Regions from separate parts of the Ralstonia sp. 24A2 genome, predicted to be linked through region 2. Evidence: riboswitches for the same ligand, from Rfam matches in the RefSeq annotation. Region 2 holds a riboswitch; the other holds the start of a gene.
What was found. A riboswitch is a leader RNA that binds a small molecule or an ion and turns the genes downstream of it on or off. The one in region 2 is predicted to bind manganese.
Positions count from the first base shown of each region.

Region 1: another riboswitch for manganese. It lies ahead of ACS13N_RS19195 (sodium:calcium antiporter); the one in region 2 lies ahead of ACS13N_RS03680 (TMEM165/GDT1 family protein).

Region 1 covers NZ_JBPVZD010000003.1:390,258-404,876, reverse strand. Annotated here, with positions in the region: gene ACS13N_RS19215 (glutathione S-transferase family protein) at 1-360, opposite strand, end outside; gene ACS13N_RS19210 (hypothetical protein) at 901-1,905, opposite strand; gene ACS13N_RS19205 (hypothetical protein) at 2,235-2,477, opposite strand; gene ACS13N_RS19200 (NIPSNAP family protein) at 2,621-3,154, shown strand; gene ACS13N_RS19195 (sodium:calcium antiporter) at 3,187-4,194, opposite strand; yybP-ykoY riboswitch at 4,219-4,403, opposite strand; gene ACS13N_RS19190 (LysR family transcriptional regulator) at 4,565-5,422, opposite strand; gene mdtD (multidrug transporter subunit MdtD) at 5,505-6,959, shown strand; gene ACS13N_RS19180 (hypothetical protein) at 7,004-7,708, opposite strand; gene ACS13N_RS19175 (ankyrin repeat domain-containing protein) at 7,778-9,130, opposite strand; gene ACS13N_RS19170 (HU family DNA-binding protein) at 9,257-9,667, opposite strand; gene ACS13N_RS19165 (DMT family transporter) at 9,996-10,913, shown strand; gene ACS13N_RS19160 (enoyl-CoA hydratase) at 10,957-11,751, opposite strand; gene ACS13N_RS19155 (TetR/AcrR family transcriptional regulator) at 11,763-12,317, opposite strand; gene ACS13N_RS19150 (DJ-1/PfpI family protein) at 12,398-13,009, shown strand; gene ACS13N_RS19145 (hypothetical protein) at 13,290-14,615, shown strand.
Region 2 covers NZ_JBPVZD010000001.1:781,835-796,453, forward strand. Annotated here, with positions in the region: gene ACS13N_RS03625 (NADP-dependent malic enzyme) at 1-1,616, shown strand, start outside; gene ACS13N_RS03630 (porin) at 1,824-2,894, opposite strand; gene uraD (2-oxo-4-hydroxy-4-carboxy-5-ureidoimidazoline decarboxylase) at 3,032-3,514, opposite strand; gene uraD (2-oxo-4-hydroxy-4-carboxy-5-ureidoimidazoline decarboxylase) at 3,818-4,339, opposite strand; gene puuE (allantoinase PuuE) at 4,336-5,310, opposite strand; gene ACS13N_RS03650 (8-oxoguanine deaminase) at 5,422-6,840, opposite strand; gene ACS13N_RS03655 (nucleobase:cation symporter-2 family protein) at 6,857-8,266, opposite strand; gene ACS13N_RS03660 (GntR family transcriptional regulator) at 8,366-9,121, opposite strand; gene uraH (hydroxyisourate hydrolase) at 9,509-9,862, shown strand; gene ACS13N_RS03670 (urate hydroxylase PuuD) at 9,882-11,129, shown strand; gene ACS13N_RS03675 (HAD-IB family hydrolase) at 11,326-11,946, shown strand; gene ACS13N_RS03680 (TMEM165/GDT1 family protein) at 11,981-12,550, opposite strand; yybP-ykoY riboswitch at 12,671-12,789, opposite strand; gene guaD (guanine deaminase) at 12,803-14,137, opposite strand; gene ACS13N_RS03690 (adenosine deaminase) at 14,271-14,619, opposite strand, start outside.

The sequences.
Region 1 (14,619 bases), on a different contig from region 2:
GGCGGTGGCGAGTTCAAGGATCGGCGGCTCCACGGTGTTGAGCGCCGCAAACATCCATGTGATCGCCCGTGCCCGGGCATTGTTATCGTCCGGCAATAGACTCAGACCCGCATGGCGCTCGGCGATATGGAGAGCGATCGCGCCGGTCTCGAACAACACGAGATCGCCTTCCTCATACGTGGGAATCTGGCCAAACGGATGCAGCCCCAGATGTGCGGGTTCCCTCATCGTCTGGAACGAAACCAGCCGAACCTTGTAGGGCTGGCCGGCCTCTTCGAGCGCCCAGCGAACGCGCGTGTCACGTGCCAGTCCCTTGCCGCCGTCGGGCGATCGTTCAAAGGCAGTGATGGTGGGGGGCATTGGAGTGTTCCGGGGGGGGGCTATGGCACCGACGATCTCTTCAACACGGGGCGTGCTTCTTGCGCTGCTTGACCTATGACGAATGCGCCGGGGCCAGTTCGATACATTTTCTGTCCGGGTGGTTGGCAGTACATCCACGCGTGGCCCCAAAACCGCCACATATCCTCAACCATCCACATTCACGAAGCGCCGCCGCGTTGTACTTTCCCCGCCCGTCCGGAGGAAAGCAACTACATCTTGCTATTGACTCCGCCTCCGCTCCAATTCCTTTAACAGCGCCCACCAATACAGCGCCAGCGGCACCCCCCCTCCAGCCTGGTGAGCTGATCAACCCCAAAGCCGTATGCGTGGGGCTCAAAGCGCGGCGTTCCAAGCAAACAAGATTCGAGGTGCCGAGCAGATCCCGCCATGAGTGCGCTCTGAACCTCAGGCGTGAGCCTCAGAGGTTCAGTTCAGAAGTGGAGCAGGAGCGCCGCGATCGCCAGCTACATCAGCCGGCTGACATCAGACCTGGATCAAGCCGATGCGCGTGACGCGTGTTCAGTTCTGCGTCAGCGGATTCAGCGTCGTGCAGAGGAACCCGCTGCAGTTGCTGGCCTTGAAGTAGTAGGACGCCGATGTGCCGAGCACGAGATCCCCAAGGTAGGCATTGCTCTGCGCACCAAGGTCGTTCAATTGCTGGATAAACGCCGCGCTTGCTGTCTGCATGGTTGCCGACTGGTACGTGAAGGTGGGCGATTGGGTCTGGTCCTTCACGTAGACCCACGCGGAGTCGGCGCCGAACCCCAATGCCCCCTTTGCGCGATAGCCGTTTGCACCTTCGCTGTTGGCCTGCGCGATGAAGCTGCTCGACGTCGTCGGCAGTGTGAGCGCATGGTAGGTGTAGGTCGCGTTCGACGCGTTGTTCTTCATGTACAGGCTCGTGCTGGCCGAGCTGAGCATGATCGGGCCGACCAGCCAGTAGCCCGACTGTCCTTGCCCGTTGGCTTGCGTGAGGAACGCGGCCTGGCTGGTCGGCCAGGCTACCGCTGCGTAGGTATAGGTGGCTGACGAGCCGCCGTCCTTGCGGTACAGGTTTCCATACGTCAGCGGACCTTCAAAGCGATAGCCGCGTGCGCCCTCGGCGTTTGCCTGCGCGAGGAAGGCCGACTGACTGCTCTGTGCGCCGACCAGTTCGTACGTGTACGTTTGCGCGGTGCCGTCGTTGACGAAGACCGAGGTCGTGGTGCCGCCCGACGCGTTGAACCGGTCGCTCAGATAGCGGAAACCCTTTGCACCTTCGCTGTTCACCAGGGCAAGGAAGCTCGCCGCATCTGCTGCGGGCGGCAGGGCTTCATAGCGCAGCGTGAGCGTGCTGCCGCCATTGGACCCCGAGCCCGGATTGGTACCCGTGCCCGGCCCCGTGCCTGTACCCGTTCCGGTTCCATTTCCTGTACCGGTTCCCGTTCCCGTGTTCGAACCCGTGGCTGAAGTGGAGGAGTCGCCACCGCCACCACAGGCAGTGAGTGCAACACAAGTCATCGCGATCAGCGCAACGGTTTTCATGGGGTCACCTCGGAAGAAAAAATGTGTGAGCAGAGCCCGCGCGCACGACGCTGCCGTGTGCGGGCAAATGGCAACAAGCCATACGAGTATGAGTAGTACCTTCGGTTGGTATGGGGCCGCCCGGGTTGGCAAGCCGCTGGCATGTGCCAGCGTTGAGCCGTAGCGAATCCATGAAACGGAAATATACCGATCTATCTCATTTGGATGATGATCGTTTGGTAATGCATGTCACTGAATGACCGGCGGGTTGAATCGCATCGGTGGCGCCGTGGTGACACTGCTGAGGCCCTGGGTTTTCTGATGGCCGGGATGCGTCACCCGCCTTGGCTTCAGCGTCTGCTTCGGTCCCGCTCCTTCATGTCGTACTGCTGGCGATTGATCTCATCCCCAGACAGGAGGGCATCGTTGAAGAGCCGGTTGTCGTGTGGCACGGGTTCAGGCCATTCGCCTTCTCCGTAAAAGCATCGGTAGATCAATTTCGTCCGGTGGTCCCATCGGAACATGACCTCCTCGAAGGGATCGTCCACGAACACGTCTCGACCCTGGAACGTCGCACCTTTTTCGACTGGCATCTGTGCCTCTTTGCAAGGGCGGGCACCGGACAAGTCAGTGCCCGGCACCAGGCGCCTCCCTTGAGCCCGAGCCCGAGGGGCTCAAGCACGCGATCGGATAGGCCGTGCCAGCTCTCGTATGTCTGGCTGCGCGGTTTGAGAGCATGGAGACCCGCCTGCGCGGCCTGACGGCATTCTACGGAGGTGCAACCTGGCAAGCGCATGCCGAGGCGGCCAACGCCACGATGCTGGATTCGGACAACGTATTGTTGTTGCGCCCCGCCTGGGAGGGGGCCAGCCTGCCAACTGACTTGGCGCGTCGCGCGAGTCAGGACGCAACGGCGGTGCCACCGGGCTTAGTCGACATCACGATCTTCTATCTGGAAGCGCCGGTGTCAGCGGAGCTTCTTGCGTTCTGTCGTGAGCGCATGGCGCGCGTGCTCAGCACCGGTGGCGCGAGCACCCAGGGGTGGTACATCACCGAGCCGAGCGAGAACGATTTCCGTCGATTGCCGGTGCGTGCGAACGAGCACGTGCTGGTGGGTGTTGCGGTGTTTCCTGACGTCACCCGGTTTGAGGCATTCGGCCGATCGAATCTGTGGGCGCGTGAGATTGCCCCGCAACTGGCGCAATGGCCGATCCGCTCGACCGAGACGCACCGGCTGGTGCCCACGGCGCGCTCGGCCATTCATGCGTAAGCCGGTTTTGAACGCACACAGGCGCCACCGCTCTAGCCGTTGGTAAACCTGGCAATCAGCACAACCGCAAAGACGGCATACAGGCTGCCGGCCACGACCAGCGTGCGCCCGTGGACCATGCCGCGCCGGAACATGGCCCAGAGATACACGATGGCGGCGGCGGTGATGATGCCGGACGCGAGCAGCGGCCCGTCGAAGCGCCAGGGCGTGAAGAAGATTCCCAGTGCGCTCGGGATGGTGGCCTGGATCATCATCGCGCCCGAGATATTGGCCAGGGCCAGGCGCTCCTTGCCTTGCCGGACCCAGATCAACGCGTTCATCGTTTCCGGCAACTCAGTGGCAACGGGGCTCAGCAGCAGGGCAACAAGGTGGGGCGGCCACTGCAGCGCCGTGCCGATCGACTCCAACTGAGACACAAACACATGTGAGGCGCCGCCAATCACCACAAGTGCAATCACGGCTTGCAATACCGCCCAGCCGAGTGCGGGCTCCGCCTGATTGGGCCGGATCGACAGGGGCTCCAGCTCCTCTTCTTCAGGCGCGGTGTCGCCATCCTTGATTTCTCGCCAGACGTAGACGGCGTACGCAGCAAGGAAGAGGACGCCCAGCCACGGCTTATAGGCGAATGCGACCAGCCCCAGGGCAACCTTGACGACAAAGACGCCGAGGAAGGCAGCCTGGTCGCGGCTCATTCGCATGTGATCGACTTTGACTTCCGTCGTTGGCCGTCCAAGGCGCTGCCGGTTCGCGATCAACGCCAGGCCAACCACGGCATAGGCGAGGGTCGCCAGCACGAGCGGGCCGCCCATTGCCGCGCCGACACCGAGGTCCTTCTTCTCGGGCGTGGCGCCGAACGCCACCGCCACGAACGTCACGGCGCTTTCAGGTAGCGCGGTGCCAAACGCGGCCAATACCGAACCCACTGCAGTGGCGCCCAGATTCAACCGCTTGCCGCACCATTCGATGCCGTTGACGAAGTATTCGCAGGCCAGGTAGATGGCGCCTGCCGACATCAGGAAAAGACCAATCGTGAGAAGCATGAAATGTGAGGGGCCGGGCGACGCGATCAACCAATGGCGCAGCAACGCACGTCGCCCAGCCCTGGGGAGCACGTTGCGGCCAAAGGTCTCGCCTGGCGGTTCCGCTTGCAGCGGACGCTGTCCACACCATGAGGCATTGGCGCCTCAAGTTTGTTGATGTGGACTTCCGAGCATTGCGCCCGGAATGGCTACTCCCCAATGACAACGGGCGCGAGTCTATCACGTGATCTGCACGCGTTCTATCGTCCGTTTACGGGGGTGATACTGCCGGCACTTCGTACTTCGGCTGCTGGGCGGCAACCGGCTCTAAGATGCGCAGATTGCCGGGCAGGTGGGCGACGCGGTGTTGTCGTCCTGACCACAGTTGCAGTCAATCCGCCCGCCCGGCGCGCAGGTCGCTCTTGCGGATGAGTTGCAGCAGCGTCTCTGCGGGCTTGGTCAAACGCCGCGCCGACAGCGTGATGAACTCGATGGCTGGCAGGGGAGGCAACGCATCGACGTTGACGGGCGGCACCAGTCCACCGCCGCTCAGGTTCTGCGCGCGCACCGTAATCCCCAGTCCGCCGCGCGCTGCGGCAATACAGCCGGAATGGCTGCTGCTGGTGCAAACCACGCGCCAGAGCCAGCCTGCTGCGGCCAGCGTGTCCAGCACCACCGAGCGGGTCACGCTCGGCTCGTTGACCAGGATGAGCGGCAGCGGTTGGCTCACATCCACCGCGGTACCCGGCCGCGCGAGCCATTCGAGCTGCCCCCGGAACAGCGGTACGCCACGCCGCCCGCCTTCGCGGCGCTTGCCGACGATCAGGTCGAGCGAGCCGTCTTCGATGCCCTCGTAGAGCTTGCTGGTCATCCCCATCGTGATCTCGAGTTCGACATCGGGGTGCGTCGCCCGGAATGCCGCCAGCAGATTGGGCAGCGGCCCCTGGGCCAGGTCTTCCGATGTCCCCAGCCGAACGCGCCCCTGTAGCCGGGGTGCGCTGAACTGCAGCTCGGCGCGCGCCAGCGATTCGAGGATCAGCTTCGCGTGGACGAGCAATGCTTCACCATCGGGCGTCAGCGACAGGGAATGCGTGTCGCGCACGAACAGCCGCCGGTTCACGCTCTGTTCCAGACGGCGGATGTGATCGCTGACCGACGATTGCGACAAGCCAAGCTGGCGCCCGGCATCGGTAAAGCTACGTGCCGCGGCCACGGTGGCGAAGGTCTGGATCCAAACAGGATTGAGCATGCGGCATTGTCATCGGAGATTCCGATCACAGTCAACGACGCTAGAGGGGTTCCCGATTGGCTAACCATGCGTAGCATTGCGGGTGGATGTCCGGAGCTTTCCGGACAGGCATTCCAGGATTCACATGCAGACCGCTTCAACCTTCAGCTCCCCACAAGATGCTTCCCAGAAGGCCATGCTGTGGATCGTCTTTGCCGGCTTCTTCATGCAGGCGCTGGACACGACGATCGTCAATACCGCGCTGCCCTCGATGGCGCGCAGCCTTGGCGAGAAACCGCTCGACCTCAAATCGGTGGTGGTGGCCTACACGCTCACCATGGCACTGCTGACGCCGGCATCGGGCTGGCTGGCCGACAAATTCGGCACGCGGCGCGTCTACTTCAGCGCCATCCTGATCTTCGTGATCGGCTCGGTGTTTTGCGCCACGGCGCACACGCTGCCGCAACTGGTCATCGCCCGCGTTCTGCAGGGCATTGGCGGGTCCATGTTGCTGCCGGTGGGGCGGCTGGCGGTGTTGCGCAATATCCCGGGCGAGCAGTACATCGCGGCGCTGGCTTTCGTGTCGGTGGCCGGGCAGGTTGGCCCGCTGCTGGGGCCGGCACTGGGCGGGTGGCTTGTGCAGAACGTCTCGTGGCACTGGATTTTCCTGATCAACGTGCCGGTGGGCCTGGTGGGGCTATTTGCCGTGCGGCGCTATCTGCCGCAGGACGCATCGAGCGCGGTGGCGCCATTCGACTGGATCGGCTGCGGCCTGCTGTCGATGTGCATGGTGGCCTTTTCGCTGGCGCTCGAAAACGGCGCGGATAGCCCGTGGAGTGCGCTGCTCATCGCTGTCAGCCTTGTCAGTGCGCTGCTGTATATCCCGCATGCAAGGCGGCGGGTTGCGCCGTTGTTCCGGCTTGCGTTGTTCCGCGAACCGAACTTCAGCGTTGGCCTGATCGGCAACCTCTTCTGCCGAATTGGTTCGGGCGCGGTGCCATTCCTGCTGCCGCTGCTGTTCCAGCTGCAGCTGGGCTACTCGCCGTTTCGCTCGGGGTTGCTGCTGTTGCCGATTGCCATTGCAGGCATGCTTGCCAAGCGCTGGGTCGTGCCCCTCGTGAACCGGTTCGGGTACGACGGGTTCCTGCTGATCAACACGTGGATTGTCGGCGTATCCATTGCATCGTTTGCCGCCATGTCGCCGGGCTGGCCGCTGGTGCTGTCGATCCTGCAGCTGTCGATTTTCGGGTGCGCGAACTCGATGCAGTTCGCGGCCATGAACAGCATCACGCTCAAAGGCCTGTCGCACGAGGATGCCGGCAGCGGCAACAGCCTGTTCTCGATGGTGCAGATGCTGGCGATCGGCCTGGGTGTGACGATTGGCGGCGGGCTCGTCAGTCTGTTCTCCGTCAGGCTCGGCATGGCTGCGCCGGCCTATCAGTTCGCATTTCTCACCATGGGCCTGGTGACGGTGGTGTCTGCGCTGATCTTCCGTCGGTTGGATGCCAAGCCGTTTCATTCCGAGGGTGCGGAACCCGAGGTCGCGCAGGCGCGTTAGCGAGGGGCACCAGTCTGCGGTGGTCGGCCCTCGCGCGCCAGCAATCAGAGCAGCGTGAGCGTCGCGGGAATTTTCTGGAAACTGATCTTGCCTTGCTGAACGACGAAGGTGTAGGAGTCGGCTCGCTCGCCGTGATGGTGGGCCAGTATGTAGCCACCAATACCGCTGCGGTGGTGGATGTTCCCGTGCGTGCCTTTGAAGAACTGCGTCATGTTGGCGCAAAGGTCAACGCGGCGTTGCGTGGGGTGGTCCGCATGAGTTGACGCCAGCTTGGTATTGCCGCCAACAACAGCGAAGAACAGGCGATATGCCGAGAGGTTGCCGAGCAACTTTGACCAGTCCCAGATGTAGCCTTCCTCTGACAGTCTGATGGAGACCGAGTCTTGGGCATGGCATTCACTTTCTGCTGTCAGGTGATGCACTCGCGCTCCGGTGGGGCCCATCAGACAGAAGTCGAGTCCCATCTGCTTCGCTGCATGGTCGTGAATGAAGCCCGAATTAACCAAGCGCGTCCAAAAAGTCGGATCCTTCTTCGTTTTTGAAACCCGAAGTGACATCGTAGCGGCGTGCTGCGGTTGGTACAGATCCACGATCGCGCGAGCAAACGTGTAATGCGCCCATAGCGTCCAATCGCTCTGCGGGGACGAAGTCACGGGCCACGAGGGCGAGGTTGGCGCAAGATGCCTCTTGGCTGCCGCATGGCTGAGAAACAACCAATCCTGCAGAAGCAGATGGGTGATTTTTTTCAAGGTTCTTTGTCTCCGACGTGAACGACGCGATCGTCCGGCCGCTGAGCGCGGCTGGCTCGGGCAGCTATCTCAACGAGGGCAGTCCCCCGCTTGTGCCGCTGGGCTCTTCTGCAGCAACAGTTGTGCGACGTCCGGATGCCCATAGCAGCGCGCGTAGGCAAGCGCGGTCAAGCCCGACGGGGACTTGGCATTGGGGTCTGCGCCCGCATCCAGAAGCCGTTTCGTCAACGGCAGGTCGCCATAGATGGCGGCGCGGACCAGCAAACTGTATCCCCGAGCATCCCGTGTAGCGACGTCAACAAGACGGCTCGGCGGTGACATTGCGTTCAACTGATCGTTGAAGCGCTTGAGCTGGACCTCGGGAATCACGTCCAACGCGCGAAACAGCACGGTTTTCATGCGCTGGTTCACATCGTCAGGAATCAGCGGCTGCGGCGAGATGCCAAGCATCATCTCCAGTGGACGGGTATCGCCCTTGACGGCAACCTGGGCGCTGCTCATGAGCGGGGATGTCCAGACGCCTGTTGAATGACGCTCCACCGGAAGCGCATAGCGGCGTTGAATCAAGGATTCGAGGATGTCCAGGCGACCGGCATGGATTGCCGCATCCCAGACCGCCATCTCGGGCGGGGCGGGTTCATGCAGGTCCAGCAAGGCTTTCACGACGTCAATCGGTGCGCGCTTGCGAATGGCGGCTGTAATATCCGCGCTCCTGAGCGGGTAGCTCACATCGGGCGCCTGCTGCCAGGTGTCGCGGCTTGGCGTGAACTGGCTGAACTTCGCCTTGAGCCGTTGCAGGGCTTCTCCTCGCTGCGGTTCCGGCAGGTCAACGACTCCCGACCAAAGCGTCGACAGGTTTGCCGTCTGCTCTGCGGGCGCCTTGTCGAGCAGGCGATCGAGGAAGATTCGCGCCACTTGCGCGGTATCTTCAGGCGTGGCGCGCCCGCTTCCCAGTATTTGCAGGAAGCGGCCAACGTCGCCCCAGGCGTACTGCCCGTCTCTCGTCGGCGTGGCACCGTCGTCAAGCATCGACTCGATCCCGCGCAGTGCGGGCTTCATGTGTAACTGGTTTGGCGCCAGGTTGATAAAGAAGGCCAGGCGCATGTTGTTCAGCGCTGCCCGATCTTCCGGGCGTGCAAGATCACGGAACGCGAGCCAGTCATCCTGTCGAAGGTTTTCCGTGGCGATGCTCCCCAGCGTGTACACGGTATGCGGGCACTTCCGGAAAGGTTGAAGCGGTTCGCTCAATGCGCGCAAGCGTTGAATATCACCATCAATGATCGCCTCGCATTGCTTTTCAGGTGCCATTTCCGATTCTGCTGAACTCGCCGCCATGGCTAGCGTTGCGCTTCCAAACGCCACGTTGAAAATGACGGACAGCCGAACCAGGCGGTGCAGGCATGCAGATGAGAATGGGGTCACTGGAACATTCCTCGACAGGTGGAGATATCGCGCCGTTTGGCCGGGGGAGTGTATGACAGGGTTTGCGCGCTTCAACTCAGCATAAAAAAAGGGGGCCGAAGCCCCCCTTTTTCGTGTTGCGGCGTATTACCCGTTCAGGGCTGCATCCTTGACCTTTTTCAGGGCACGGACTTTCACACGCACCGTTGCCGGCTTTGCTTCGAACCACTGCTCCAATCCGGTGAAGGGGTTCTTGCCAAAGCGGCGCTTGGTTGCGGGCACCTTCACGGACGTCACCTTGAAGAGGCCGGGCAGCGTGAACTCACCGGCTCCCTTCTTGTGCAGTGCGCCTGTGATGGTGTTTTCCAGGTGGAGAAGAACGGCCTTCACGGCTTTGGCGTCAACCTGTGCCTGTTCGGCCAGATGGCTCACCAGGCTCGATTTGGTGAACGTGTCCTTCAACGGCTTGACGGACACGGCGGTCGCGGCAGACTTCTTTGCCGGCGCGGCCTTCTTCGGTGCTGCCTTCTTTGCTGCTGTTTTAGCTTTGGTTGCCATGGGAGTATTCGGAAGTAGGTGAATGGGCCAGCAAGATTTGAGCGTATCGCACAGCGCGATACGCTGCAAGAAAGGATAGCAAAACTCGCGCGGATCGCCTGTAGAAATCAGCGGTCAGAGGCGCATTCGGGTTTTTTGTGTGGGTGATTCCTCCAGGTTTCCTTCCTCTTGCGAGCGCGTTCGTAGAACGGTGCGGTCGTTGTACGCATGGCCGGCACCGACTCTTTGACCGAGACCGAACTGTTCCTTCTAGGGAAACGCCCCAGCCCCAGCTACGCTCCTCGAACATTGAGCGTCAGCCGGTGACCATCCGCGCAAGGGGATTCTGGTGCCAAAGATCGACACATCTGCAACCGCCAACCTGACCGGGTTGGTCTTGCTTCTCGTCCTATCCAGCTTGTGGGGCGCGTCTTACACCTTTATCCGGCTGGGCGTGGAGACCATTCCACCGCTGACCTTCATTGCCGCAAGAACGCTGATCGCAGGTGTTCTGCTGTTGCTTTGGATGCAGGGGCGCCGCATTCCAATGCCCCGCGATCGGGCCGTCTGGATGCGTTTCGGCGTGCAGGCGCTGCTCAACAGCGTGGTGCCATTCACGCTCATCGCATGGGCCGAGCGTTCGGTGGGGGCTGGGCTGGCCACGATCCTGAACTCAACGTCGCCGGTCATGGTGTTCCTGGGTACCGCACTGATCACCCGACACGAGCCGGTGTTCGTGCGTAAGCTCGTTGGCGTGATCGCCGGGTTTTTCGGGACGTGCATGGTGATTGGCCCGAGTGCCATTGATGGGCTGGGCGGCCAGTTGATTCCGCAGTTGGCCATCGTGGCGGCGACGGCGTGCTATGCAGGTGCCGCAATCTACGGCCGATCCTTCAAGGGTTTGAACCCGGCTGCGCCTGCCGCTGGGTCGTTGATGGTCGGCGCACTGGTGCTGACCCCTGCCAGCCTGGTGATCGATCGGCCTTGGGAGATCCATCCCTCCGCGCGCTCGTTGACGGCGTTGTTTGCGCTGGCGGTGTTCTCGACGGCCTTGGCGTTCGTCATCTACTTTCGGCTCATTCAGGTGCTGGGGGCGATCGGCACCACGGCGCAGGCCTATCTGCGTGTTCCGATTGGTGTTGGGATCAGCGTGGTGTTCCTGGGCGAATCGCTGGCGCCTTCGGCCTGGCTGGGGCTGGGGTGTGTGGTCGCGGGCGTTGCCGCGATGTCGGTACCCGCGCGCCTCACGCGAGCGCAGCGGGCGTAGGTTGCAGGTCAGGCCGTTGCTGTACGGCGCAATTTGAACTGGCTCACCGTTGCCACTTGGCTGGCCGCTTCTCCAGAAACGCGTCAATCCCTTCGCCGGCATCCTCTTCCATCATGTTGCGTGCCATGACATCGCCAGCGTAGGCATACGCATCGCTCAGTGCCATTTGCCGCTGCCGATAGAACATCGCCTTGCCGTAGCGGATGGCGGTGGGGCTCTTCGACAGGATCTCGGCCGCTTTGCGGGCGACGGCATCGTCAAGCGCCGTATCGGGCACGGCCGCGTTGATGAGTCCCCAGTCTGCAGCCGTGGCTGCGTCGATGAAGCGGCCCGTGACCAGCATGTCGAACGCGCGCTTGGCCGAGATGTTGCGCGACAGCGCCACGGCAGGCGTTGAGCAGAACAGGCCGACGTTGATGCCGGACACCGCAAAGCGTGCCGTTTCCGAGGCGATTGCCAGATCGCAACTGGCGACGAGCTGACAGCCCGCTGCCGTGGCAATGCCATGCACCCGCGCGATGACGGGCACCCGTAGCGCCTGGATGGCCTGCATCACCACGCTGCAGCGTGCAAACAGTGCCTGGTAGTAGGCAAGTTGCGGCGTGCCGCGCATTTCACGCAAGTCGTGTCCGGCGCAGAACGCCTTGCCGGCAGCGGCAAGCACCACGCAGCGCACGCTGTCGTCTGCCGCTACGTCGTCCAGGGCACGCTGCAGCGCATCCAGCATGGCCTCGGACAGTGCGTTGAACTGCAGCGGACGGTTCAGCGTGAGGGTGACCACGCCTTCGCGCGCTTCGCGCAGCACCAGCGTGTCTGCTGTGGTGGGGCTGGGTTCCATAGGTGCACCTCCTACAGGGGGCGTGGGGACGCAAACCCACCACTCCGTAGCCGCGCGATCGCCAGCTTTGCAAGCTGGGCGAACAAAACCGGCTGGCTCCGGTCGCCCGATTGCTGCCCGCCGATGAGCCACAGGTGTGCGAAGCGTGCGACGAGTTCCGCGTCGGCGGGGTTGTCCATCCGTGCGCGGCAGGTCGAGATGGCGAACGACAGGCGGGTGCGATCGACCCGATCCTGGTATTCGGCAACCAGCCTGTCCCGGCGCGCCCATGCCCGAATCGCAATCTCTCGCTGCGGGTGCTTTCCGGCAGCCACCTCCAGATAGCGTGCGAGCACGTCTTCCAGGGTGAGACCTTCTGCCGCATGTGCGAGCATCCGCTCGGTGTAGTCCTGCTCCCATTGCATGAGTACGGCGCGGACAAAGGCTTCGCGGCTACGGAAGTGGTGATAGAACGAGCCCCGCGTCACATTCAGGCGCCGGGACAAGCGCTCCGCAGACACGCCCAAATAGCCCTCGTGGTCGAGGGCATCGAATGCGGCGGCAATCCATTGATCTCGCGTCAACATTGGGTGGGTACCGATAACGTACAGACTGTGTATGGTCGTGCCCGCGTCACTAGTCTGCGGCTTCGATTCTGGAGCCGCCAATGAAGCAAATCGCACTGATTGCCTTTGAGCAATTCACCGACATCGACCTGTTCCTGATGTGGGACATTCTGGGTCGCAACCAGAAAGATTGGCAAGTTCGGATTCTGGGCAAGCCACCGGAACTCCGCTCGGCCCATGGCCTGGTGATCCCCACGCACGGCCGGCTTGAAGAGGCCAACCACGCCGACGTCGTGCTCTTTTCCAGCGGCAAGGAGGGTGTGCCCGCTGCCATGTCGGATGCCGGCTTCATGGGCGCATTTCAGTTGGACCCGAGTCGCCAGTTGATCGGCTCCATCTGCGCGGGATCGTTCATTCTTGCGCGGCTTGGCCTGCTTCCCCATCCCTTGGCGACGACGCACCCTGAGGCGCGCGCGGCGCTGCATGCGGAGGGCGTGGAGCCCGACGATCGGCCCATTGTGATCGATGGCAATGTCGCCACGGCGGGAGGGTGCCTTGCTGCGCTCTATCTCGTCGGTTGGGTTGCGGAGCGCCTGTTTGGCGCGGAGAAATGCATGGAGACGCTGAGGCCGGTGCTGCCGTCAGGTCAGTACAGTGTGTACGAGAAGTTGATTGTGTCCAGCCTGGAGCAGGGCCGCATGCAGCACGCATGAGTTGCGCTGCAGGACATGTGCGCTGCTTCTTGCCGCGCGTGACGTTGATACGGCGCCAGTAGCGGGCCATAACGTCATCGGTATTGAAAGCGGGCATGCGACGTATCTGTTCATCCTGGATCAACACGAGGTGGTGTTATGCCACCGGCGCATGACTTCATCGTTTTATCTTCGTTCTGACCGGAGGGCTGCTGTCACAGACTTTCTTGCTGCTGTTCAACCACAACAACCGCAAGGAAGAAAAATGACCCCGCAGTTCTCTCCTCGTTCACCTGCTTTGTTGGCACGCTCCCTTCGCGTGGCGAGCGTTGCCGTGCTCTTTGCCGCGCTGGCCGTGCCGGTTCAGGCGGCTTCGCCATTGGCGACTGCCGATCAGGTTGCGCTCGATGCGCTGGCCGTGCAGGTCAATCGGAACAACGGCTATCCGGTGCTCAAGGCTGAAGCCAAGGCCGCCTACGCCCTGGCCTATGGCGGCAACGTCAGCGCGGAAGCCGCAAGCCGTCTGGACAACGCCATCAATGAACTGGCATTCAGCGCCATCCAGAAGTCGGTCAACGGCGATCCGTTCAATCCCAAGGTGTACTGGGTGGATGCGCCGCCGCGCAACTGGCCCGGCGTGAGCGTGCCGGGCGGCCGCTATTCCTACGACAACCCGGACAACATCTACCGGACCATTCCGATCGACGGGTCGTCGCGCTACGTCATCAAGGGCAAGCGTACGTACCCTGGCCCGACCGATGTCACGTTCTCGCTCATCAGCAATCCGAACTCGCAGCAGACCGTGGCCATCCTGACGGGGCAGGATCTGGTGGTGGAGGCGGACGGCACGTACACGATCACGGTAGACAATGCGCCGGCCAACGGCCGCGTGAACCATATCCAATCCAATGGGCAGGCGCGGCAGCTGTTCATCCGCAACAACCTCGGCAACTGGAATACGGAAACGCCCGATGCGCTGAGCGTGCAACGCGTGCCCGATGGCCGCAGCTATCCGGCCAAGGGAGCGTTCGCCATCGCTGCCGATGCGTGGCTCAACCTGCAGGAATCCATCTTCGACTACGGCGTGGGCGCGCTGGGCCTCAAGACGCATACCAATCCGGTCAACACGCTGTCGAGCCCCTCGGTCTCGTCCACCCTGGGTACGCTCACCACGCAGGCCAGCGCGTTCGGCCACTTCAAACTGGCGGACGACGAGGCGCTGGTTGCCACGGTGCAGACGGGCGGTGCAGGGTACGTGGTCTTTCCGGTGACAGACCCGTGGCTGGTGACGGTCGATCCGATTCGTCATCAGTCCAGCCTGAACAACGTGCAGGCCGCACCCAACGCCGATGGCAGCTACACCTTCGTGGTGTCGACCCAGGACCCGGGCGTGGCCAACTGGATCGACCCGGTGGGGCTGCATGAGGGCACCATCATGGTCCGCTGGCAGAACCTGCCTGCCACCAAACCGCTGGCTGGCGGCCCGGCCATCCAGACCCAGGTGGTGAAGCTGGTCAATCTTGCCGGTGTGCTGCCGGCGGGCACACGCTATGTCAGCGCAGCCCAGCGTGCCCAGCAATTGACCGACCGCGCCGCCGGGTATGCGCGGCGCGTAGCTCTCCAGTAACCCA
Region 2 (14,619 bases):
ACTCCAAGGGCGTGATCTACGTTGGCCGCGACGCCAAGATGGAGGCGAACAAGGCGCGCTATGCGCAGGACACCTCGGCTCGTACGCTGGCTGACATCGTGCGCGATGCCGACGTCTTCCTGGGGTGCTCGGCTGCCGGCGTGTTGACAGCCGACATGGTCAAGACCATGGCACCGAAGCCCATCATCCTGGCGCTGGCCAACCCTGAGCCGGAAATCCGCCCGGAAGTGGCCAAGGCCGCGCGCCCGGACTGCATTATCGCCACGGGCCGTTCGGACTACCCGAACCAGGTCAACAATGTGCTGTGCTTCCCGTACATCTTCCGTGGCGCGCTCGATTGCGGCGCCACCAAGATCACGGAAGCCATGAAGCTGGCGTGCGTGAAGGCCATCGCTGAACTGGCCGAAGCCGAAACGAACGACGCCGTGGCCCAGGCCTATGCCGGCCAGGACCTGAACTTCGGCCCGGACTACATCATTCCGAAGCCGTTCGATTCGCGCCTGATCGAGAAGATCGCCCCGGCGGTTGCCAAGGCAGCGGAAGAGTCCGGCGTGGCCACGCGCCCGATCAAGGATCTGGACGCCTATCGCGCCCAACTGAGCGACTTCGTGTATCACACGGGCCTGACTATGCGCCCGGTGTTCTCGGCGGCCAAGGCCAACCCGAAGCGTGTTGTTTATGCCGAAGGTGAAGAAGAGCGCGTGCTGCGTGCCGTGCAGACGGTGGTGGACGAAGGCTTGGCCCACCCGATCCTGATCGGCCGCCCGCACGTGATCGAGATGCGCATCCAGAAGGCAGGCCTGCGCCTGAAGCCGGGCGTGCATTTCGAGTTGATCAACCCGGAAGATGACCCGCGTTTCCATCAGTACCACACCGCTTACCACGAGCTGATGGGCCGCAACGGTGTGACGCCGGACATGGCCAAGTCGCAACTGCGCCGCTCGAACACGCTGATCGGCGCGATGCTGGTGCGCCTGGGCGATGCCGATGCGATGCTGTGCGGCACGGTTGGCCGCTTCGACGCGCACCTGGAGCACGTGCGTGACGTGATCGGCCTGGCCCCGAACGCCAAGGTGTTCGCCGCCATGAACGGCCTGATGCTCGAGAAGCACACGCTGTTCATCACCGACACGTTCGTCAACGAGAACCCGTCCGCTGAAGAGCTGGCCGACATCACCAAGCTGGCCGCGGAAGAAGTGCGCCGCTTTGGTCAGGAGCCGAAGGTGGCAATGCTGTCGCACTCGATGTTCGGTTCGTCGAAGAGCGCGTCGGCGCGCAAGGTGCGTGCGGCGTATGACCTGCTGAAGGCTGAGGTGCCCGAGCTGCAGGTGGAAGGCGAGATCCAGGGCGATGCGGCGCTGTCGGAAGATATCCGTCACCACTTCCTGCCCAAGAGCGCATTTGCCGGTAGCGCCAACCTGCTGGTGATGCCGACGCTGGATGCGGCCAACATCACGTTCAACGTACTCAAGATGACGGGCGGGCAGGGCGTGACGGTGGGCCCGATCCTGCTGGGAGCGGCCAAGCCGGTGCACATCCTGAACCCGTCGGCCACATCGCGCCGTATCGTCAACATGACGGCACTGGCGGTGGCAGACGTGTCGGCGGACCGTTGATCGGTTGACTGCCAAACCTGGGCTGCCGCCGCGTGCGGTGGCCCGAATGAACAGCGGCGCCTGAAGCAATTCAGGCGCCGTTTTTCTATGGCGGGTTCGGGATAAGGGGGGCGATGGGCAAAAAAAAACGGCGCCCGAGCCCGGAACGCCGTTTGAATGATCCGCCCGCGCTGTCGATACGCGGGCGGTGACAAGGAAAGCAACCGCTTAGAACTTCGCGCGGATGCCCACGCCGAAGGTGTCAGCCGAACTCAGGTCGGACACCTTGTCGCGGAAGTACGCGGCGTACACGTCGGTGCGCTTGGACAGCGAGTAGTCGTAGCCGATTGCCCAGGTGTTGCGCTTCACGTCCGCTGCACCCGAGGTCTTCGTGTAGGCGTACGACGCCAGGATGCTGCCTGCGCCCAGCGGAATCGACGCACCCAGTTGGCCGCCATTGCTCTTCGCATCGCCCGTGGCGATCGTGTTCTTGATGTACTGGTACTGACCGTACAGCTTGACCACGCCGAAGTCATACGTAGCGCCAAGTTGCGCCGCCGACTGACGTTGGAAGCCGGCCACCAATGCGTTCAGGTCACCCGGGTTCGAATCGAAGCGCACTTGCTGGAACGCCGCCGTGGCTGCGAAGTTGCCGTGGAAGTAGAGGAAGTTGCCGCCCCACTTGTTCTGGCCGTTGTGGCCGGCTTGCTCGCCCGCGCCGTAGATGACGTTGCCGGTCAGGCCGTTGAAGTCCGGCGTGGAGTACATGATCGCGTTGTTCCAGCCTGAATCGCCCACCAGGCCCGAGATGCCGGCTGCACCCGTTCGGCCGTTGCCCAGGTAGGTGTGGAACACCATGGGCGAGAAGGTGTACGAATCGCCGAACGGGTTGAAGAGGATCGTCGAGACGAAGTACGGCGGCGTCAGGCGGCCAAGCTTAATCGAGCCCCACGAGTTCGATTGCAGGCCCACGAACGAATTGCGGGCGAAGAACGTGTCGCCGTCAAAGCGACCGGCCTTGCCGGTGTCGGGGCGGAAGAACGCTTCCAACGTGAAGATGGCTTTCAGACCGTTGCCCAGGTCTTCGCTGCCCTTCATGCCCCAGTACGACGTCGACATGCCGCCCGAGTTGACAACCGCTGCGCGGTCAGACGCGCCCAGGTTCTTGGTCATGCCGGCCCAGGCATCCACCTGGCCGTACAGTGTGACGGACGACTGCGCTTGTGCACCGGCGCTCAAGGCTCCCAGCGCGGATGCCACTGCGAGCGCGGCCGCGCCACGCTTGAATTTCGACTGCATTTGCTACCTCCTTTGTTGTTGAAGATCACTGTGGGCTGTGCTGCATTCTTTGATGCGGTCACAGGCCGGCTGGTCAGGTTCCATGCCGTGCGGTGTCCCATGCCCCATGACACCGCGCCCACAGCGTTTTGTACTGATTAACCTGAAATCAAATCGTTGAGGCGGAAACCGACCACACGGTCCACCTGCTCCAGCGAGTTTTTCAACTCGGTTTCCCGGTCGTTGTTTAGCCGCGAGTCCAAGGCCGCGAAGATGGCGTTCCGGTCATAGCCGCGCACGGCCATGATGAACGGAAAGCCGAATTTCTCTTGGTAGCGCTTGTTGAGGTCTTGCAGGCGTGCAAGCTCCTCGGGTGTCAACTGGTTCAAACCTGCGCCCCCTTGCTCGCGAGTGGAGGCGGCCGTCATTTCGCCGCGCACGGCGGCACGACCAGCTAGCTCTGGGTGGGCGCGTACGAGCTTGAGCTGTTGGGCTTCGCCAGCGTTGGCGACCACGCTGCGCATGGCTGCGCGTAGCGCGTCGGCCGAGGCAAACGGGCGTTGCGCAGCGACACGCTCGGCAACCCACGGCGAATGTTCGTAGACACCGCCGAGCACCTGCACAAACTGCGTGTTGTCCATCGCATTGAGTTGCGCAACGGAGTAGGTGGCGTGCGCTTTCTTGGCGCTCGCCTGCTGACTGGGCTGCTCAACGGGCTGCGGTGCGGGCGACTGGCCAATGGCGCCTGCGCTCAACACCGCGAACGCGGACGCTACTGCAAGCGTCGCGACACTGCGCTTGATGATCCACTGCATGTTTCTGTCTCCTGTGTGAGGTCTTGTGCCGCACACCACGCTGCACTCTCTGGTGCAATCGCGGACCGGCCGGTCAGGCATTCCGGCCGGGCAGCGCCCCGTGCTCGCTACATTTGCAGCGTCGTGCTGTCAGCCTGAAATCAAATCGTTCAGACGGAAACCGGCGATGCGATGAATCTGTTCCAGCGACGTACGCAGTTCAGTGTCGCGGTCGTTTTCAACGCGCTTGCTGAAGTTGTCGATGATTCCGTGACGGTCGTAACCGCGCACGGCCAGGATGAACGGGAAGCCGAACTTCTCGTTGTACTGGGCGTTGAGCGCCTGCAGGCGTGCGAACTCTTCTGGCGTGCACTGGTTCAGGCCTGCGCCGCTTTGCTCACGCGTCGACTCGGCGGTCAGTTCACCGCGCACGGCGGCCTTGCCTGCCAGCTCCGGGTGAGCGCGCACGAGCTTAAGTTGCGGGTCAATGCCAGCGGTATCCACGGCGTTGCGCATGGCAGCCTTCAGCGCATCGGCCGAGGCGAACGGGCGCTGCGTGGCGGTTTGCTCGGCCACCCACGGCGAGTGCTCGTAGATGCCGCCCAGGACTTGCACGAATTGTGCTGCGTCCATGCTGTTGAGCTGGGAGAGGGAATACGTGGTCTGGCTCATGCTGCGGTGCTCAAAACGGGTTGCTTGGCCGGTTGTTGGCCGTAGGGGTGGTTCTGGATCCAATGCTGCGCAATGTCGATGCGTCGGCAGATCCAGACCTTGTCATGCGATTGCACGTAATCCAGGAAGCGCTGCAGTGCGCGGAAGCGCCCCGGGCGGCCCAGCAGGCGGCAGTGCATGCCGATCGACAGCATCTTCGGCTGGGCGAGGCCGTTGGGGTCGCCTTCCTCGTACAGCACGTCGAAGGCGTCCTTCAGGTACTGATAGAAGTGGTCGGCCGTGTTGAAGCCTTGCGGGCTCGCAAAGCGCATGTCGTTGGTGTCGAGCGTGTACGGCACCACCAGATGCGGCTTGGTCTGGCCGGCCGAGGTTTCCACTTCGGTCCAGAAGGGGAGGTCGTCGCCGTAGTAATCAGCGTCGTAGGCGAAGCCGCCGTGCTCGACCACCAGACGGCGCGTGTTGGGGCTATCGCGGCCGGTGTACCAGCCCAGTGGTGCATTGCCGGTCATCTGGCGGATGATCTCGACGCCGATGCGCATGTGCTCGCGCTCGGTGGCTTCGTCGATGTTCTGATAGTGGATCCAGCGCCAGCCATGGCAGGCGATCTCGTGCCCCAGATCAACGAAGGCTTGCGTCACGTCCGGATGGCGCTGTAGGGCCATCGACACGCCGAAGATCGTCATCGGCAGACCGCGCTTCTCGAACTCGCGCAGGATGCGCCACACGCCCGCACGCGAGCCGTATTCGTAGATGCCCTCCATGCTCATGTGGCGAGCAGGGTAGGCGGCCGCACCGATGATCTCGGAGAGGAATTGCTCGGAGCCGGCATCGCCGTGCAGCACGCAGTTCTCGCCGCCTTCTTCGTAATTGAGGACGAACTGCAGGGCCACGCGCGCGCCGCCCGGCCAATTGGCATTGGGCGGGTTCTTGCCGTATCCGATGAGATCGCGCGGGTAGTTATTGTTTGTCATGGTTTTTTCATGTCGAGGAGACTTCATACAACACCGGCCAGACTGCGGAATGCGGTTTTTCGAATTCACGACATCACCGAGGTGTCATGAACGAGAAGAAGCGCCATCACGTCAGACCGGGACTGCCCGGGCAGCCTGCGCCAGTTCCAGCGCGAGCCTCCGGTGAACCGTGAGATGGGCGTCGAGTTCCAGCGTGGTCAGGCGGCCGTCTTCGACGACCACGCGCCCGTTGATCACGCTGTGCGCCACGTTGGACGGGGCGCAGAACACCAGCGCGGCGACCGGGTCGTGGTCTGCGCCGGCAAAGCTGACTTGATGGCGGTCGAAGCTGACAAAGTCAGCGGACATGCCGGGGGCGAGCGCGCCGATGTCGTCGCGGTTGAGTACGCGGGCGCCACCAAGTGTGGCGATTTCCAGCGCTTCACGCGCGCTCATCGCCGCGGGGCCAAAGCCGACGCGCGCGAGCAGCATCGCCTGGCGTGTTTCGCCGAGCATGTGTGCGCCGTCGTTCGAGGCGCTGCCGTCTACGCCCAGGCCGACCGGCACGCCGGCATCGCGCATGGTGCGGATGGGCGCAATGCCCGAGGCGAGGCGCATGTTCGAGCACGGGCAGTGCGCCACGCCGGTACCAGTGCGTGCAAACACGTCGATGCCGTGCGCGTCGAGCTTCACGCAGTGCGCATGCCAGACGTCGTGGCCGACCCAGCCGAGGTCTTCCGCATACTCGGCCGGCGTCATGCCGAATTTCTCGCGCGAGTAGGCGATGTCGTTGTCGTTCTCGGCCAGGTGGGTGTGCATCGACACGCCGTAGCTGCGCGCGAGCTTGGCCGACTCGCGCATCAGATCGCGCGAGACCGAGAAGGGTGAGCACGGTGCCACCACCAGGCGCAGCATGGAATGGCGATCGGCGTCGTGCCAGGTTTCGATCAGGCGCTGCGTTTCCTTGAGGATGGCCTCTTCGCCTTCGACCACGCGGTCCGGCGGCAGCCCGCCCTGGCTGCGGCCGACGCTCATGCTGCCGCGCGCGGCGTGAAAGCGCATGCCGATCTGCTGCGCGGCTTCGATGGAGTCATCCAGCCGGCTGCCGTTGGGGTAGAGGTACAGGTGGTCGCTGGAAGTCGTGCAGCCCGAGAGCAGCAGTTCCGCCATCGCGGTGAGGGTCGACACACGCACCATCTCGGGCGTGAGGCCCGCCCACACCGGATACAGGTTCGTGAGCCAGCCGAACAGCTCAGCGTCCTGCGCGGCGGGCAGGGCGCGCGTCAGGCTCTGATACATGTGGTGGTGCGTGTTGACGAAGCCGGGCGTGACCACGTGGTCACGCAGCTCCATCACACGCACGTTGGGTTGACCGATCGCATCGCGATACTGCGGCGGCAGATCGGCCGTGGCGCCCACCCATTCGATCACGCCACCGCGCGCCACCAGGGCGCCGTCGGGGATCTCGCGGCGTTGCGCATCCATGGTGACCAGCACGTCGGCATGACGGGCGATCAGGAGCGGGTCGTTCTGCGTGACAGTGGGGTTCATGCGCTCGGTCATCCGATCACTCCGTGCCGTGGGTGTTGGCAGCAGCGTCGCGCATGGCGTGCTCGGCGGACTGCATGCCGTTGTAGTAGAGGTTCAGCGTGACGGCGACCAGCGTGCCCAGCACGATGCCGCTGTGCGTGACCGGCTCCAGCCAATGCGGCAGGTATTGGAAGAACGTCGGGGCCAGCGTCGGGATCATGCCGAAACCGATCGAAATGGCCACGATGAACAGGTTGTGGCGGTACTTGTTGAAATCGATCGAGCCCAGGATGCGCACGCCAGTTGCAGCCACCATGCCGAACATCACGATGCCCGCACCGCCCAGCACGAAGGACGGCACCGAAGCCACGATGTGCGCCATCTTCGGGAACAGGCCCAGCACGATCAGGATGATGCCGCCCATGGCTGCCACGTAGCGCGAGCGCACGCCCGTCACGGTCACCAGGCCCACGTTCTGCGAGAACGAGGTGTACGGGAACGTGTTGAACACGCCGCCGATCACGGTGCCCAGGCCGTCAGCGCGCAGGCCACGGGTCAGGTCATCGGTGGAGAGCTTCTTGCCGGTGATCTCGGCCAGCGCCAGGAACATGCCGGTCGATTCCACCAGCGTGATCATCATCACGATGCACATCGAGGCGATGGCGCCGAAGTGGAAGGTCGGCATGCCGAAGTGCAGCGGCGTGATGACGGCCACCCAGTCGGCATCGGCCATGCCGGCGAAGTTCACCTTGCCGAAGGCCATGGCGATGAACGTGCCGATCACGATGCCCAGCAGCACGGCGATGTTGCCGATCAGGCCTTTGCCGTACTTCGTCAGCAACAGGATGATGACCAGCACAGCTGCCGCGATGGCCAGGTTGCCGAGGTTGCCGTACTCCAGGTTCGGCACCGTCTGCAGCACGCCGTCCACCACAGCCTTCTTCGTCGGCTGGCCGCCTGCGGCCCAGTTGATGCCCACGCCCATCAGCGACATGCCGATCAGCGTGATGACCGTGCCCGTTACCACCGGCGGGAAGAGCCCAAGCACGCGCCCCATGAGCGGGGCGACGATGATCCCGAATATCCCCGCCGCGATCACCGCGCCATAGATGCCCAGCAAGCCAATGGTGGGATCGGTGCCGATGGCGATCATCGGGCCGACGGAGGCGAAGGTCACGCCCATCATGACGGGCATGCGGATACCGAACTTCCAAATGCCGAACGCCTGGATGAGCGTGGCAAGACCGGCTGCAAACAGGTCGGCATTGATCAGGAAAGCCATCTGCTCCTTGGGCAGATGTAGTGCGCCGCCCACGATGAGCGGCACCGCCACGGTGCCTGCATACATCACCAATACATGTTGCAGGCCCAAGGCGAGCAGGCGTCCGTACGCCACGCGCTCATTGGTGAGATCCGCCGTGGGGGCGGCGATGGTGCTGCTTGTCATGAAGGTCTCCTTCGGGTGGTGAGCCGGACGGGCGTCCGGCTTGTGGCGGCCGGCCTCTGTCGTGCCAGCTCGCCCAATACAGCAAAACCGGTTCTAGACTTAGCCTTTCTCCGTGCCGCGCGGGCCCAATACCGTGCGCAGATCGAAATCAGCGGGCGCCTCTGGGCGCACGCGGTCTGCGCAGCATTGCAAGTGCTGGGCCATGTGGGCCTGGGCAGCAGCGGCGTCGCCGCGCTCCAGCGCATTGAGGATGTCGAGGTGTTCGTCGAACGAGCAGGCGTTGTTGCCCGGGGCTTCTACGCTGGCAATCATCAGCGTGGTACGCGACACCAGGCGGCGCATCATTTCCACCACCAGCGGGTTGCCCGACTGTTCGGCCAGCGCCACGTGAAACTCCGCCGACAGGCGAATCCAGCGCGGACGATCCTGCGTGACGAAGGCCTGCCGTTCCTGCTTGACGAGTTCCACCAGGGGCGCGATGGCCGCCTTGGGATTGCGGCTGTGGCCGACCTTGTCGAGCACGGCGCGCTCCAGGATCTGGCGCAGCTCGAACATGGCGTGCGCTTCATCAATGGAAGGCGCGGCGATGAAGGCACCGCGATTCGGTTCCAGATCAACCAGGCCATCCGCGGCCAGTTGAGAGAAGACCTTGCGCACCGTATGACGTGCGGTGGCATAGATTTCGCAAAGCGCATGCTCCGTCAGCTTGGTGCGCGGGGGCAGGCGGTGCTCCATGATCGCGTCGTAGATCTCGTGGTACATCCGTTCTTCGACCGACATACGCGTTGCTCCCGATGCTTTGGCGCCCGACTTCGACACCGTTTCGGAGGAGACCAGCTTGAGACTTTTGGACATGGCAGACCCGCCTTTAAGTAACGCAACGCAGCATAAGCAACTGCGAAAATCTGTTGACAATTATTCGTGGGCACCTTCAATATTGTCAACAAAATGCGTTCGGGAATCCGACAAACTAGGGAAATCCCTGTTTCAAGACCGGTCTAGGGACACGGCGGAGACAAGGAGTCGGAACCCAGGACGAGCGACGGCTTTGCCGGTTTGGCATGCTCCTCCCCAGATGGAGGGCAGGCGTAAACCGGCTGGACGCGCGCCGGGATGCGTGCACAGCACGTACCGAGCGGGCCCCGGTGCCAGCCCTTATCCCACATGGGAAAAAAGGGTTCGGCGCGAGGTGCAAGTGGAGGCAGCGGCGCTTCTGAAAATTCGAACTACAGAGGAAGACAAATGGGACGCTTGACTACCCATGTGCTCGACACCGCTGCAGGCACGCCGGGTCAAAACCTGGCGATCGCTCTGTTCAAGATTGTCGACAATCAACGCCAACCGGTGAAATCGGTTCGCACCAATCACGATGGCCGTTGCGATGCGCCGCTGCTGGAAGGCGACGCGCTCCAAGCTGGCGTCTATGAACTGGACTTCGGCGTGGGCGAGTACTACCGCGCAGCCGGCGTCAAACTCCCCGAGCCCGCGTTCCTCGACGTGGTAACGCTGCGCTTTGGCGTGGCCGATACCAGCGCGCACTACCACGTGCCGCTGCTCGTCTCGCCGTGGTCGTATTCGACCTATCGCGGCAGCTAAGGGCGGAGGGGAGCGAATCATGGAAGGCTATATCCTCGACTGGGCCAACTTGCTCTTGCGTTGGCTGCACGTGATCGTCGCGATCGCGTGGATCGGTTCGTCGTTCTACTTCGTCTGGCTCGATAACAGCCTGACCAAACCGGAAGCGTCGGACCTGAAAGACAAGGGCGTCGACGGTGAACTGTGGGCCGTGCACGGCGGCGGGTTCTACAACCCGCAAAAGTACCTGCTGGCGCCGAAGCAACTGCCGGATCATCTGCACTGGTTCTACTGGGAGTCGTACTCCACCTGGATGTCGGGCTTCGCGCTGCTGACGGTGGTGTACCTGTTCAATGCCAACGTCTACATGATCGATCGCAGCGTGTTCGACATGACGGCGACGACGGCGGTGCTGCTGGCGCTCGGCTTCCTGGTGGTCGGCTGGCTGGTGTATGACACCATCTGCCGCGTGTTCGGCAAGAACGACCGCGTGGTGGGCATTCTGGTGGCGATCTATGTGGCGCTGGCTGCGTTTGCGGCATGCCACCTGTTCTCGGGCCGTGCGGCATTCCTGCTGATCGGCGCGATGATCGCGACCATCATGAGCGCCAACGTGTTCTTCTGGATCATCCCGGGGCAACGCAAGGTGGTGGCCTCGCTCAAGGCTGGCGAAAAGCCGGACCCGATCCACGGCAAGCGCGGCAAGCAGCGCAGCGTGCACAACACCTACTTCACGCTGCCGGTGCTGTTCGCGATGCTGTCGAACCACTACAGCATGACGTACGCCTTCAAGTACAACTGGGCTGTGCTGATCCTGATCATGGTGGCTGGCGTGCTGATCCGTCAGTTCTTCATCCTGAAGCACAAGGGCGTGGTGAACTGGGCGTATCCGGCAGCAGGCGTGGCTGTGCTGCTGGGTGTGGCGGTGTGGCTGGCTCCGGTATCGCGTCCGGCGGCTCCTGTGGCAGAAAGCGCTCCGGCTGCGGCAGCCGCAGGTACCGCGGCGGCGGCCACTCCGGCAGCCGCTGGCGGCTCCGACTTCGCCAAAGTACAGGCAGTCCTTACCGCGCGGTGCTACCAATGTCACTCGGCTCATCCTACCCTGATGCCTTCGCCGGCCAAGGGCGTGTTGCTCGATACGCCGGACGAACTGGTCAAGCATGCGCAGCTTGTGTATCAGCAGGCCGTGCAGCAGAAGCTGATGCCGCTGGGTAACGTCACGAACATCACCGACGACGAGCGCGCGATCATCGCCAAGTGGTTTGAAGGCGGCGCCAAGACCAACTGAGGCGCACGCCGGATCGACAACAGAGAGGTTTATCGGAGCATGTCATTCGTTCCCTAGCGGGTGACATGACCGGTGAGGGTTGAACGGGGCTACGGCCCCGTTTTTTTTGCCGGTCGCACACCGATTGCGGGTGGTCGTCACGCTGCCCGCACGTCTGCTATCTTCCGGGCCATTCATTTTCGTTCGGCTCTCGCCTATGACCGACCGCATCATCGCCGCCTTTGATTTCGACGGCACCATCACGACCGCCGACAGTTTTCGCCATTTCGTCTGGCGGGCGGTTGGTGCTCGGCGCTTTTTGTGGGCTGGGCTGCGCGCATTGCCCTGGATCGGCGCGATGAAGATCGGGCTGATCTCACGCGGTGCGGCCAAGGCCAAGTTTGCATGGTTTGCGCTGGGGCCCATCGAGGAATCCGTGCTCGATCAATGGGCGCAGCGCTTTGTCGACAGGCATCTTGCACACCTCGTGCGGCCGGAGATGTTGCTACGTATCCAAGAACACCGGATGCGGGGTCATGCACTGGTGTTGGTCAGTGCATCGCCGTCGCTCTATCTGAAGAAATGGGCGGTCACCGCCGGCTTCGACGCCGTGCTGGCGACTGAGTTGGCATTCGAGCAGCATCGTTTTACCGGTCAGCTCGATGGTGAGAACTGTTGGGGGCCGCAGAAGGTTGTGCGGTTGCGGCAGTGGTGGGCGGATCGTCCACCACTGAAATTGTTTGCCTATGGCGACAGTCGTGGCGATCAAGAAATGGCCGAGCTCGCCAATTGGGCGTGGATTCGCGGGCATGGCGCGATGCCGCCGATCGATCGTTGAAAGATCGACGGCCCGCACCGCAGTCGCTACCGATTTACTTGCCCACGCCCAGCAGCGCCAGCACACCCAACACTAGGAAAATCAGCGCAGCAATCCGATGCACCAGCTTGATGGGCATGCGCGACGCGAACTTGTTGCCCATCAGCACCGCGGGCACGTTGGCCAGCATCATGCCGAAGGTCGTACCGGCGACTACCCACGCGATGTCATGGAAGCGCGCCGCCAGCGCCACGGTGGCGATCTGCGTCTTGTCTCCCATCTCGGCAAAGAAGAACGCGACGATGGTGGTGCCGATGATGCCCAGGCCGCGCGTGTCCTTGGGGGCTTCTTCGTCATCGAGTTTGTCGGGAATCAGCATCCAACCGGCCATGGCGATAAAGGCGGCGCCGAGAATCCAGCGCAACACGTTCTCACCGAGCACATGTGTGATCCAACCGCCAACGGCACCGGCGAGTGCGTGGTTGACCAAGGTGGAGACGAAGATGCCGATGATGATCGGCACTGGCTTGCGAAAACGCGCGGCCAGCAGGATCGACAGCAGTTGGGTCTTGTCGCCGATTTCCGCGAGGGCGACGATACCGGTGGAGACGAGAAAGGCTTCCATGTTCTTGTGGTGTCCGGGCCGTGTGCGAACCAATGACGCACCGCTGCCGGCCCTATCCGCAGAGGTGTGTCATCGGTCTCGCCAGGCGCGTCACCAAGGTGTCACGCATCTTTCGATACTGGGCACCCTGAGTGGCTGCTGACCACGCCATAACCACCTGCCGTTGCAGCGGTGGTCAAGTCTGTTGACGTGGCCCCCGAGGTCTCAACCTCGGGCGACTACTCCCCAATGGAAGCGGGGATTATAAGAGGATCAGGCGTTGGCGCCAACCGCAAACTTGGCGGGTTCGCCCTGGATATAGGTGGCGGATACCGCGCGGTCTTCGCCCAGTAGCGCCAGCGAGAACAGCAGCTCTTCCAGCGTTTCCGAGCGCGCGTTGCGGCGCGCCAGCAGCGGCGTGGCGGCCGGGTCCAGCACGATGAAGTCGGCTTCCGCGCCCGGCACGAAGCTGCCGATGCGGTCTTCCCAGCCGAGTGCCTCAGCAGCACCGCGCGTGGCCAGATAGAACATGCGCAGTGCGGTCAGGTGATAGCCGCCCATGCGGGCGACCTTGTGCGCCGTGCCCATCGTGCGCAGCATCGAGAACGAGCTGCCGCCGCCCACGTCGGTGGCTAGCGTGAGCGCCAGCCGGTGCGCGTCGTTCTTGTGGAAGTTGTACAGGCCGCTGCCCAGGAACAGGTTGGACGTGGGGCAGTGCGCCACAGCCGCGCCGGATTCGGCCATGCGCTGACGGTCGCCGTCGTCCAGCCAGATGGCGTGGCCGTAGAAGGCGCCCTTGCGCAGCAGGCCGTACTTGTCATACACGTCCAGGTAGCTGCGCGCGTTGGGGAACAGGTCGGCCACCCATTTCACTTCGTCGGGGTTTTCGGCGACGTGCGTCTGGATGAAGACGTCCTTGTATTGCTTGGCGAGTTCTGCGCAGGCTTGCAGTTGCGCTTCGCTCGAGGTGGGTGCAAAGCGTGGGGTGATGGCGTAGCCCAGGCGGTCCTTGCCGTGCCAGCGCGAGATCAGGTCGGCCGTGTCGCGTGCGCCGGATTCCGCCGTGTCGCGCAGGTACTCGGGGCAGTTGCGATCCATCATCACCTTGCCGGTAATGAGGCGCATGCCGCGTTGCTGCGCTTGCGTGAACAGCGTCTCGGCCGAGCCGCGATGTACGGTGCTCCACACCATCGCGCTGGTCGTGCCGTTGCGCAGCAGTTCGTCAAGGAAGAACGAGGCGACGCCGGCGGCGTATTGCTCGCTTTCGAAACGGCGCTCTTCCGGGAAGGTGTACGTCTCCAGCCAGTGCAGCAGGCCCGGCGACGGCGAGGCGATCATGTCCGTCTGCGGGAAGTGGATGTGCGTGTCGATGAAGCCAGGGACGATCAGCTTGCCGCTGTAGTCGTGCAGTTGCGTGCCGGCGGGCAGGTTTTCGCGCAGCGCGACGTAGTCACCAGCCTGCACGACCTTGCCGCCCATGACCACGAGCAGGCCGTCCTCCCAATACTCATAGGCATCGCGCTCGCGATACTGCGGATCGTGCAGGAAATGCAGCACGCGGCCGCGGTAGGCGTGAACGTTGTTGGAAGTCGGAGGCATGGTGGTCATCGTCGTCTCGTGGGTTTTTACGTCGCTAACACAACCTGCCTGGCGTCGTTGCGCCGCCCGAAGTTGCCAGCACTCGGTACTTCAGTACTGTCTGCGTCGACGCGCCTAGCCAGGCAGGCTGTGTTAGCGACTTTCAGTGTGTGTGCTTCCAGTGGTCGTCGACCTTGGCAAGCCACATCGTTTTGTCCTGCTCGGGCAGGAAGGACGCCTCGAAGCTGTTGCGCGCGAGCGTGTGGGCATCGGCGGCAGACAGGTCGAGGGCGTGGAAGGTGGCGAGCCAGTTGGTGTTCATGTAGCCGCCAAAGTAGGCCGGATCATCGGAATGCAGGGTCACTGCGCAGCCGGCATCCAGCAGTTGCTTGAGCGAGTGATCGCGCAAGTCGGGGTAGACCTTCAGCTTTTCGTTCGACAGCGGGCACACCGTCAGCGCGATGCGCTCGGCAGCCAGGCGCTTGACGAGCGCGGCATCGTCGATGGCGCGC